DNA from 2 places in the Pseudarthrobacter lactosi genome. Region 1 is predicted to be linked to the other one. Evidence: riboswitches for the same ligand, from Rfam matches in the RefSeq annotation. Region 1 holds a riboswitch; the other holds the start of a gene.
What was found. Region 1 has a riboswitch for glycine ahead of gcvP (aminomethyl-transferring glycine dehydrogenase). Riboswitches for the same ligand answer to the same signal wherever they lie in the genome.

Region 1 (5,424 bases):
TCATAGCCCGTCTCCGAAATGGCGGCCGCCGCTCCTGACTTCTCTGCTGGCACGGAGCCCAGGATGAGGTCATTGGAAATGGTCTCCGCCGTGCCCACCCCCAGTGCGAGGATCAGCAGCGCGGCCAGCAGGAGGGCCGGGCCGGAGCCGTGATCACCAAAGACCGCGATTCCGTAGCCGGTGGCACTCAGTGCCAGGCCACCCGCCACCACAAAGCCCGGACGCACTTTCCGGACCAGCGGCACCACTGCCAGGCCGGCCAGCACCGTGGCCACCAGGGCCGGGATCATTGCTATTCCGGCGGCCGACGGTGTCATCCCGTCCAGGAGCTGCAGGTGCTGTGCGAGGAAGAGAATGAAGCCGTTGAAGGAAAACAGGGCCAGCACGTTTGCCGTGATGGCGGTGCTGAACACCCGGTTGCCGAACAGGGACATGTCCAGCAGGGGGCTGGCCAGCCGGTGCTGGCGGCGGACAAAGACGACCCCCATGGCCAGGCCAAAGACAACAAGCCCCAACGGAGCGGCCCCGAAACCTTCTGTCGCCAGTTCCTTGATCCCGTACACAACGGGCACCATAACCAGCAGGGACAGGGCGATGCTGGGCACGTCCACCCGTCCGGGCCGCGGATCCTTTGATTCCGGGATGAACGCCGGACCAAACGCCAGCAGGGGCAGCATGATGGGCACGGCGACCAGCAGGATGGCGCCCCACCAGAACTGCTCCACCAGCCAGCCCCCAAAGATGGGACCCAGGGCGGCCCCGCCGGAGAAGCCGGCTGCCCAGATGGCTACGGCCAGCCGGCGCCGGTTCGGGTCCGGAAAAATGTTGCGGATCAGCGACAGGGTTGAGGGCATCAGCATGGCGCCGAAGAATCCCAGCGACGCCCGTCCGGCTATCAGCCACTCCGCGCTGGGGGCAAACGCTGTTGCTGCTGAGACCGCCGCGAATCCAACGCTGCCGGTCAGCAGCAGCCGTCGGCGCCCGATCCGGTCGCCCAGGCTGCCCATGGCAACCAGCAATCCGGCAAGTACCAGGGGATAGGCGTCCACAATCCACAGCAGCTGGACTCCGGTCGTTTCCAAGCTGCTCGCGATGGCCGGAAGCGCAAACGTCAGCGCGGTGTTGTCCACCGCAACCAGGAGCACCGGAAACATCAGCAGGGCCAGCGCGAGCCAGTCGCGCCAGGGCGCCTTGGCGGGCCCTGACGGCTGGACCTCGGCTGCGGTCGCGGAGGTGCTTCGGGTGGTCTGGTTGGACTGTGCGGACAACGTCATGTAATAACTATACCGTCCAGACGGTATAGTTAAGAAACCGGACCCGGAGCGGGCATGATTGAAGCCATGGCCAGAAATCCCGTCGCACGCGATGCAGTCCTTGATGCTTTTGAAGAACTCCTGATCGATGTGGGGGAGCGGGCTGCCACATTGGACGCCGTGGCCAAGCGGGCCGGCGTGTCCAAGGGTGGATTGCTCTACCATTTCCCCAACAAGGAAGCGCTGATCGCTGCGGTACTGGAACGGTTGGACCGACTGGCCGCCGAGGACCTGGCACTGATGGCGGCAGCAGCCGAAGGTGCAGCCACCTACTTCATCCGTTCCTCGGTCTGGTCCGATACGCCGATGGACCGCTCTTTCGTGGCCGCCACGCGGCTGGCCGAAGTGGCCCATGAAGAGGCCCGGCGTCGCTTTGCCGCCATCCAGCAGCAGTGGTTGGACCTGATCGCGGCCGACGTCGGTCCGGCCATGGCGAAAGCCGTGCTGTATATGGGGGACGGGTTGTATTTCAACGCCATGTGGGAAAGCGGCACCACCGGGGACGGCCGGGGCCGCCATGGAGACGTCGAGGAGCTTCTCGCCGCCGTGGAGCGGCTGCGCGGCTGAACCTGACGACCCCATTTGCCCGGCGGCGCGGGGCGTAGGAGAATTGGACCTCGTGGCGGCCATCTGTGGCCGGCACGACATCTGAATATGCCTTTGATCTGCGGCGGGAGAGTTCTGTTAGTAGGTGCAACAGGCGCCGTAGGAGCAAATCCTCCCCAGGAATCTCTCAGGCCCACGTACCGCCGCGGCCAGGCAACTCTGGAAAGTGGCAGGCCGTACGCCTGAAGCGTCCCGGATCACTCCGGAATGTCAGGACCGCTGTGCCCACCGACGGTGCAAGCGCAGCCTAGCGGAAGCAGGCTGCGCGGAAACTCTCAGGTCCCAGACAGAGCGGGGAGGAACCCGAGTCGATGTGGCGTACCTTGCGCCGCCTTAGTAATGGAGTTCCTTGTGAGTGTTAATTCGGCCTCGGCCACTTTCGTTGACCGGCATATTGGCGCCCGCCGCCAGGCCGATATCGACTCCATGCTCAAGGCTGTGGGCTACGGCACTGTGGACGCACTGGTGGACACCGCCGTTCCCGACTCCATCCGCCAGGCCCAGCCGCTGGCCCTCAAGGACGCCCTGAGTGAGGTTGAGGTCCTTGCCGAACTCCGGAAGCTTGCGGCGAAGAACAAGACGGCCGTGCAGATGATCGGCCAGGGCTATTACGACACCGTGACGCCCGCGGTGATCCGCCGGAACATCCTCGAAGCCCCGGCCTGGTACACCGCGTACACCCCGTACCAGCCCGAAATCTCGCAGGGCCGGCTCGAGGCGCTCCTGAATTTCCAGACCATGGTCCAGGATCTCGTGGGCCTGCCCATCGCGAACGCCTCGCTGCTGGATGAAGCCACCGCCGTGGCCGAGGCGGTGCTGATGATGCGCCGGGCCAACAAGAACAAGGACGCCCGGGACGGCAAGACGGTCCTGGATGCCGATTGCCTGCCGCAGACCATCGCGATCGTCAAGGGCCGGGCCGAGGCGCTCGGGTTTGAGGTGGAGGTCGCTGACCTGTCCACGGGCCTGCCCGAGGGCGTTATCAACGGCATCGTCCTGCAGCAGCCCGGCGTGTCCGGTCGGGTCTTCAACCACGCCGACATCATCGCGGCTGCGAAGGAGCGCGGCGCGCTGGTGACGGTTGCTGCTGACCTGTTGGCGTTGACGCTGATCACCCCTCCTGGGGAGCAGGGCGCGGATATCGCCGTCGGCTCCACCCAGCGTTTCGGGGTGCCGCTGTTCTTCGGCGGCCCGCACGCGGCGTACATGGCGGTGGCGAAGGGCCTGGAGCGGTCCATGCCGGGCCGCCTGGTCGGTGTCTCGAAGGACAACGCCGGTGTCCCCGCGTACCGTCTGGCGCTGCAGACCCGTGAGCAGCACATCCGCCGGGAGAAGGCCACGTCCAATATCTGCACCGCGCAGGCGCTGCTGGCCATCGTTTCCTCCTTCTACGCCGTTTACCACGGCGCCGACGGCCTCAAGGCAATCGCCGAGACCACCCACAGCCACGCTGCAACCATCGCCGCATCGCTGAAGGCGGCCGGCCTGGACGTCCTGCACACATGCTTCTTTGATACCGTCACGGTTTCCGTGCCCAGCAAGGCCGCGGCTCTTGTGGCCGCCGCCGAAGCCAAGGGCATCAACCTGCGCCACATCGACGGCGACACCATCGGCGTCTCGGCCGACGAAACCACAACCCCGGCCATCGTCGCCGGTGTCCTGGACGTCTTCGGCGCCGCCGTGGTGGACTTGGCCGCCGGCACAGACACCCAGTTTGCACTGGATACCGCCGTCGAACGATCCTCCGAGTACTTGCAGCATCCGGTGTTCAACACGCACCGTTCCGAGACCCAGCTGCTGCGCTACATCCGCAGGCTTTCGGATCGGGACCTTGCGCTGGACCGGACCATGATCCCGCTGGGTTCGTGCACCATGAAGCTGAACGCCACCGCGGAGATGGAAGCCATTTCCTGGCCGGAGTTCGCCTCGATCCACCCGTTCGCCCCGGACTCACAGACCGTAGGCTGGCGCGAACTTATCGGCGGGCTGGAGTCTGACCTCGCGGAAATCACCGGCTACGACCAGGTGTCCCTGCAGCCGAACGCCGGTTCCCAGGGCGAGCTCGCGGGCCTGCTGGCGATCCGCGGCTACCACCTCTCCCGCGGCGATGACCAGCGCACGGTCTGCCTGATCCCGGCCTCGGCCCACGGCACCAACGCCGCCTCCGCCGTCCTGGCCGGCATGAAGGTGGTTGTTGTCGCTACCGCTGCGGACGGCAGCATCGACCACAAGGACCTGAACGCCAAGATCGAGGCGAACAAGGACGTCCTCTCGGCCATCATGATCACCTACCCCTCCACGCACGGTGTCTACGACGCGGACGTGACCGAAATCTGCGACGCCGTGCACGCGGCCGGCGGCCAGGTCTACGTGGACGGCGCCAACCTCAACGCCCTCGTGGGCCTGGCACAGCCGGGCAAGTTCGGCGGCGACGTCTCGCACCTGAACCTGCACAAGACCTTCTGCATCCCGCACGGCGGCGGCGGACCCGGTGTTGGCCCGGTCGCAGCGAAGGCCCACCTGGCACCCTTTATGCCCGGTGACGCCAACAAGGCAGCCCACGAAGCCGGCCACGGCGTGGCCATCAGCGCCTCCAACTACGGCTCCGCAGGCGTCCTGCCGATCTCCTGGGCGTACGTGAAGCTCATGGGCGCCGAAGGCCTGACCGAGGCGACGAAGTCGGCACTGCTGGCGGCGAACTACGTTGCGGCGCGGCTGAACAAGTACTTCCCTGTCCTCTACACCGGTGAAGGCGGACTCGTGGCGCACGAGTGCATCCTGGACCTGCGCGAGCTGACGGCCAGGACCGGCGTCACCGCGGAAGACGTGGCCAAGCGCCTGATCGACTACGGGTTCCACGCCCCCACGCTGGCGTTCCCGGTGGCCGGCACGTTGATGGTGGAACCGACGGAGTCCGAGGACCTCGTGGAGATCGACCGGTTCATCGATGCGATGATCACCATCCGCAAGGAAATCGACCAGGTGGCCAACGGTGACTTCAGCGTGGAGAACAGCCCGCTGCGCCACGCACCCCACACCGCGTCCGCCGTCGTATCTTCCGATTGGAACCGCGAGTACCCGCGCGAGCAGGCCGCCTTCCCCCTCGCCTCGCTCAAGCAGGACAAGTACTTCCCGCCCGTCGGCCGCATCGACGGCGCAGCCGGAGACCGCAACCTCATCTGCTCCTGCCCGCCGCTGTCGGAGTTCGAAGACTAGGGTCCGGGCCCGGACCCGGCAAGCCGGGCTTTTCACGCGTGCTGCTCCTTCGTCGCTCTGACGCACGCTTTCGAAAACCCCGTCCCGCCGGCCCTCGGTGGTCTACGGTATCCGGCAGCATGCTCCCCACCGTCCCCCTAGCCTCGCAAGCTCGGCCAGGGAACCCTGACGGCGTGGGCCCAGCGGATGCCGGGGACCTGCCGCCGTGACCGGAGGCTTTAGACTTGTGGCTACGCAACCCCTGAGATTGGACACGTCCGCCTTGCGAGAATTCACCGCCCGCTTTGCC
Region 2 (5,424 bases), on a different contig from region 1:
TATGGGGGGAGGCACCGACCCTTAGGGGGCGGGGCCGGTGCCGTGGTGTGCTGGCTACAGGGTGGCCAGCAGGTCTTTCATTTCCTGGATTTCGGCTTCCTGGGAACTGACGATGTCCTTGCTGAGCTGGACCGCGTCAGCGTTCTTGCCGTCGGTGGTCTCGGTCTTGGCCATCATGACGGCGCCTTCGTGGTGGGCGATCATCTGGGTGAGGAACAGTTTGGCGGCCTCGGAGCCCTGGGCGGCCTCGAGTTTGGCCATGTCTTCCTCGCCCGTCATCCCGGACATGCTGTGTCCAGGGGCCATGCCGGTTGGCATTTCGGTGGGCTGTCCCCAGTTCTCAAGCCAGCCGGTCATCTCCTCAATCTCCGGTCCCTGGGCGGCCTTGATCTTGGTGGCCAGATCGGTTACCGCGGCGGGAATGCCTTCCTTCTTGAGCATGACGTCGCTCATGGACACGGCCTGGGCATGGTGGGGGATCATCATCTGCGCGAATATGCTGTCAGCGTCGTTGAAGTCAGCCGAGGCTGCTGCCGAAGTTGCCGGGGCTGAGCTGGAGCTGCCGTGGTTCGTTCCGGGCATGCTGCCGGTCGCCGAACTTCCGGCTTCCGGTCCGGCGGAGCATCCGGCGAGGGCCATTGCTGCGGCAATGGCGGCAGCGGAAATGGTCAGGATCTTTTTCATGAAAATCAGGGTCCTCAAAAAGTATCAGCGGGCGCGTGGCGCGCCTTTCGGTTTGCGTGCAGTGACGGCCGCGCCCCTGGGGCGGGCCTGTTTCATGCGTGCCGTATGACTGGATGGTGCGCCGGGAAGAACACGGCGCCGTCGAGCAATTTACGTCCGGCTGATACAGAGGTCACCAGGGGAGGGGCTACCCGGCGAATAGGAATAGTTCCTGCTGGCCGCAGCCGCGACCCCTAAGTCCGGTAACGCGTGGGGTGCTGTTCCAGGCGCAGGGGCTGACAGCGACGTGTTCCCCGGGGACAGCACGCAGGCATTGCCCCCGGCGGACATCTCGGGGCAGGAACCTGCAGGGGCACACGAAGACGACGATCCAGTTACTGCTTGAGTAACTGCCCTCCCGTCCGGCGACGCCCCTGTTGCATGGGAGTGGCCGGCGGGAATGCTTGGCATGTGTATCGTTGACTCGCCGCCGACTGCTGCCGGCATGCTGTGCGCGGCACTTATATGGTGCGCCCCTGTCATGATGTGCATGCCGAAGATGCCGGCGATGATGGCCAGGGCCGCAGTCAAAAATCCTGCACGTAGGAGGAACGCGGTGAGGGGACCACGGGATGGTGCGGTCATAACGATTCCTCCCTTCCGTGCAGGTTCGAAGCTTTAAGCCTACCGGCAGGAGTTTTCCTGCCGGTCAGCATTTCTGGTTCAACGTACCTGGGCGGGATTGAGTTTCACCCTCCGCAGCAGCTGGGCGTTCAGGGCCACCACGATCGTGGACACGGACATCAGCACAGCGCCGGCTGCCGGGGACAGTACGACCCCGGCGAAGGCAAGAACACCGGCGGCCAGGGGGACGGTGGCCCGCATGTTCGGGTTCGTCCATCCTCGACCCTTTGGTGCAATACTGGTCGACTTTCGACATGCCTGCGCGCACGGCTCTCGTCTCTTCAACCGAGCTTTCAAACGAGCGCTCTCGCTCAAGGCACACGAGACAGATGGTGACTTGCTTGCACACCTGCTCGAGCCAAGCTTCACGGCCACGCCCAAACCGCATCAGAGGCTTTATATTTATGCGGCCACTCTGGCGTTCATGCTCCGGTCACACACGAGCGGCTCTGGCTGGCATCTGACTTTCAAGACTCAGGTCAGAAAACTCGACATTGAGCTTCGAGCGCCAGACGGGTCGCAACTCATCTCTCCGAGCGTGAGCATGGGATTTCCCGCCAACTGGGCTGAGTTGGACATCTGGAAGCCAGCGTCCTGACATCGACCGGCCGCGAACCGGCGCAAGCTACCAGCGGTCGTCTTCCCACGCCAGACCCCGATTTCTCATCGATTGCTCCGTAGGGGCCGTTTTGAGGGTTCAGAAGGGCCCCTACGGAGCAATCGATGGTGATGCGACGCCGTTGCCACTCGAAATCTTGCACGCGGCCCGGAATCGGGCTAACCTGTGAGACGTGTCACTGATGAAGTGGCACATGCTTTTGATCTGCGGCGGGAGAGTCCTGCCGGTACGTTCAGCAGGCGCCGTAGGAGCAAATCCTCTCCGGGAATCTCTCAGGCCCACGTACCGCCGCGGTTAGGCAACTCTGGAAAGTAGTCCGGCAACGGGCTCACCGACGGTGCAAGCGCCACCCTGCGAAAGCAATGGGGGTGCGGAAACTCTCAGGTCCAATACAGAGCGGGGAGGAACCCGAATCAATGTGGCGTACCCAGCACGCCACCTGAATTATGGAGTTCCTTCATGACCGTTCAGTCAGCACCAACCACCTTCGCGGATCGGCATATCGGTGCCCGCCGCCAGGCCGATATCGACACCATGCTCAAAGCCGTTGGCTATGACAGCGTCGACGGCCTCGTGGACGTTGCCGTCCCCGACTCCATCCGCCAGGCCAAGCCGCTGGCCCTCAAGGACGCCCTCAGCGAGGTTGAGGTCCTTGCCGAACTCCGCAAGCTCGCGTCGAAGAACAAGACGGCCGTGCAGATGATCGGCCAGGGCTACTACGACACCGTCACGCCCGCGGTGATCCGCCGCAACATCCTCGAGGCCCCGGCCTGGTACACCGCGTACACGCCGTATCAGCCGGAGATTTCGCAGGGCCGGCTCGAGGCTTTGCTGAACTTCCAGACCATGGTCCAGGACCTCGTGGGCCTGCCGATCGCGAACGCCTCGCTGCTGGATGAGGCCACCGCCGTGGCCGAGGCCGTGCTGATGATGCGCCGGGCGAACAAGAACAAGGACGCCCGCGACGGCAAGACGGTCCTGGATGCCGATTGCCTGCCGCAGACCATCGCGATCGTGAAGGGCCGCGCCGAGGCCCTCGGTTTCGAGGTGGAGGTCGCTGACCTGTCGACGGGCCTGCCCGAGGGTGTCATCAACGGCATTGTCCTGCAGCAGCCCGGCGTGTCCGGCCGGGTCTTCAACCACGCCGACGTCATCGCCGCAGCCAAGGAGCGCGGCGCGCTCGTGACGGTTGCTGCTGACCTGTTGGCCTTGACGCTGATCACCCCTCCGGGGGAGCAGGGCGCGGATATCGCCGTCGGCTCCACCCAGAGGTTTGGGGTGCCGTTGTTCTTCGGCGGCCCGCACGCGGCGTACATGGCGGTGGCGAAGGGCCTGGAGCGGTCCATGCCCGGCCGCCTCGTCGGTGTCTCCAAGGACAACGCCGGGGTCCCGGCCTACCGTTTGGCGCTGCAGACCCGTGAGCAGCACATCCGCCGTGAGAAGGCCACGTCCAACATCTGCACCGCGCAGGCGCTGCTGGCCATCGTCTCCTCCTTCTACGCCGTCTACCACGGCCCCGACGGCCTCAAGGCAATCGCCGAGCGCGTCCACCACAACGCCCGCACGCTGGCCACCACGCTGAAGGTCGCCGGCCGCGAACTGGTCACCGAGACCTTCTTCGACACCGTCACCGTCCGCGTCCCGGGCAAGGCCGCCAAGGTCATCGCCGCCGCCGAAGCACGCGGGATCAACCTGCGCCGCATCGACGAGGACACCATCGGCGTCTCCGCTGATGAAACCACGACGACGGATGTCCTCTCCGCGATTGCCGTCGCCTTCGGTGCCGGTCCCGTGGTGGACGCGAAGGGCTTTGAGCTGCCCGAATCGGTCCTCCGTTCCTCCGAGTACCTGCAGCACCCGGTGTTCAACACGCACCGTTCCGAAACCCAGCTGCTGCGTTACATCCGCAGGCTGAGCGACCGGGACCTGGCGCTGGACCGGACCATGATCCCGTTGGGTTCGTGCACCATGAAGCTGAACGCCACGGCGGAGATGGAAGCCATTTCCTGGCCGGAGTTCGCCTCCATCCACCCGTTCGCCCCGGACTCCCAGACCGTGGGCTGGCGCGAGCTCATCGGCGGGCTGGAAGCTGACCTCGCGGAAATCACCGGCTACGACCAGGTGTCCCTGCAGCCGAACGCGGGTTCCCAGGGCGAGCTCGCCGGCCTGCTGGCGATCCGCGGCTACCACCTCTCCCGCGGTGATGACCAGCGCACGGTCTGCCTGATCCCGGCCTCGGCCCACGGTACCAACGCCGCCTCGGCCGTCCTCGCCGGAATGAAGGTTGTTGTTGTTGCCACAGCTGCGGACGGCAGCATCGATCACGCTGACCTGTACGCCAAGATCGAGGCCCACAGGGACGTCCTTTCGGCCATCATGATCACCTACCCTTCCACCCACGGCGTCTACGACGCCGACGTGACCGAAATCTGCGACGCCGTGCACGCGGCCGGCGGCCAGGTCTACGTGGATGGCGCCAACCTGAACGCGCTCGTCGGTCTGGCGCAGCCGGGCAAGTTCGGCGGCGACGTCTCGCACCTGAACCTGCACAAGACCTTCTGCATCCCCCACGGTGGCGGCGGACCGGGTGTTGGCCCGGTCGCAGCGAAGGCCCATCTGGCACCCTTTATGCCAAGTGACGCCAACAAAGCAGCGCACGAGTCCGGTCACGGCGTGGCCATCTCAGCGTCCAACTACGGCTCCGCCGGTGTCCTGCCCATCTCGTGGGCGTACGTGAAGCTGATGGGTGCCGAGGGCCTGACCGAGGCCACGAAGTCCGCGCTGCTCGCGGCAAACTATGTTGCCGCACGGCTGAACGAGTACTTCCCGGTCCTCTACACGGGCGAGGGCGGTCTGGTGGCGCACGAGTGCATCCTGGACCTGCGCGAGCTGACGGCGAAGACCGGCGTCACCGCGGAAGATGTGGCCAAGCGTCTGATCGATTACGGCTTCCACGCCCCCACCCTGGCGTTCCCGGTTGCGGGCACGCTGATGGTGGAGCCCACGGAGTCCGAGGATCTGGTGGAGATCGACCGGTTCATCGATGCGATGATCACCATCCGGAAGGAAATCGACCAGGTGGCCAACGGCGACTTCAGCGTGGAGAACAGCCCGCTGCGCCACGCACCCCACACCGCGTCCGCCGTCGTGAGTTCCGATTGGACCCGGGCCTACCCGCGTGAGCAGGCCGCCTTCCCGCTCGCCTCGCTCAAGCAAGACAAGTACTTCCCGCCCGTCGGCCGCATCGACGGCGCCGCCGGAGACCGCAACCTCATCTGCTCCTGCCCGCCCATCGAGGAATTCGCGAACTAGTTTCGTGTGAAAGGCTTTCATAATGACTGAGAACTACACCGCTCTTTACGAAGAGCACAAGAAACTCGGCGCTTCCTTCACCGATTTCGGTGGCTGGCAGATGCCCCTGAAGTACAGCTCCGAGCTGGCCGAGCACCACGCGGTGC

Region 2: linked by a shared signal. The riboswitch ahead of gcvP (aminomethyl-transferring glycine dehydrogenase) and the one ahead of gcvP (aminomethyl-transferring glycine dehydrogenase) in region 1 are both predicted to bind glycine.

The regions. Positions count from the first base shown of each region.
Region 1 is NZ_JBVAYS010000002.1:21,158-26,581, forward strand. It holds gene ACZY0Q_RS10030 (MFS transporter) at 1-1,274, opposite strand, end outside; gene ACZY0Q_RS10035 (TetR/AcrR family transcriptional regulator) at 1,341-1,880, shown strand; glycine riboswitch at 1,975-2,072, shown strand; glycine riboswitch at 2,074-2,219, shown strand; gene gcvP (aminomethyl-transferring glycine dehydrogenase) at 2,271-5,135, shown strand; gene ACZY0Q_RS10045 (lipid II:glycine glycyltransferase FemX) at 5,398-5,424, shown strand, end outside.
Region 2 is NZ_JBVAYS010000001.1:1,816,532-1,821,955, reverse strand. It holds gene ACZY0Q_RS08405 (DUF305 domain-containing protein) at 55-684, opposite strand; gene ACZY0Q_RS08400 (hypothetical protein) at 1,387-1,548, opposite strand; glycine riboswitch at 2,167-2,264, shown strand; gene gcvP (aminomethyl-transferring glycine dehydrogenase) at 2,426-5,278, shown strand; gene gcvT (glycine cleavage system aminomethyltransferase GcvT) at 5,301-5,424, shown strand, end outside.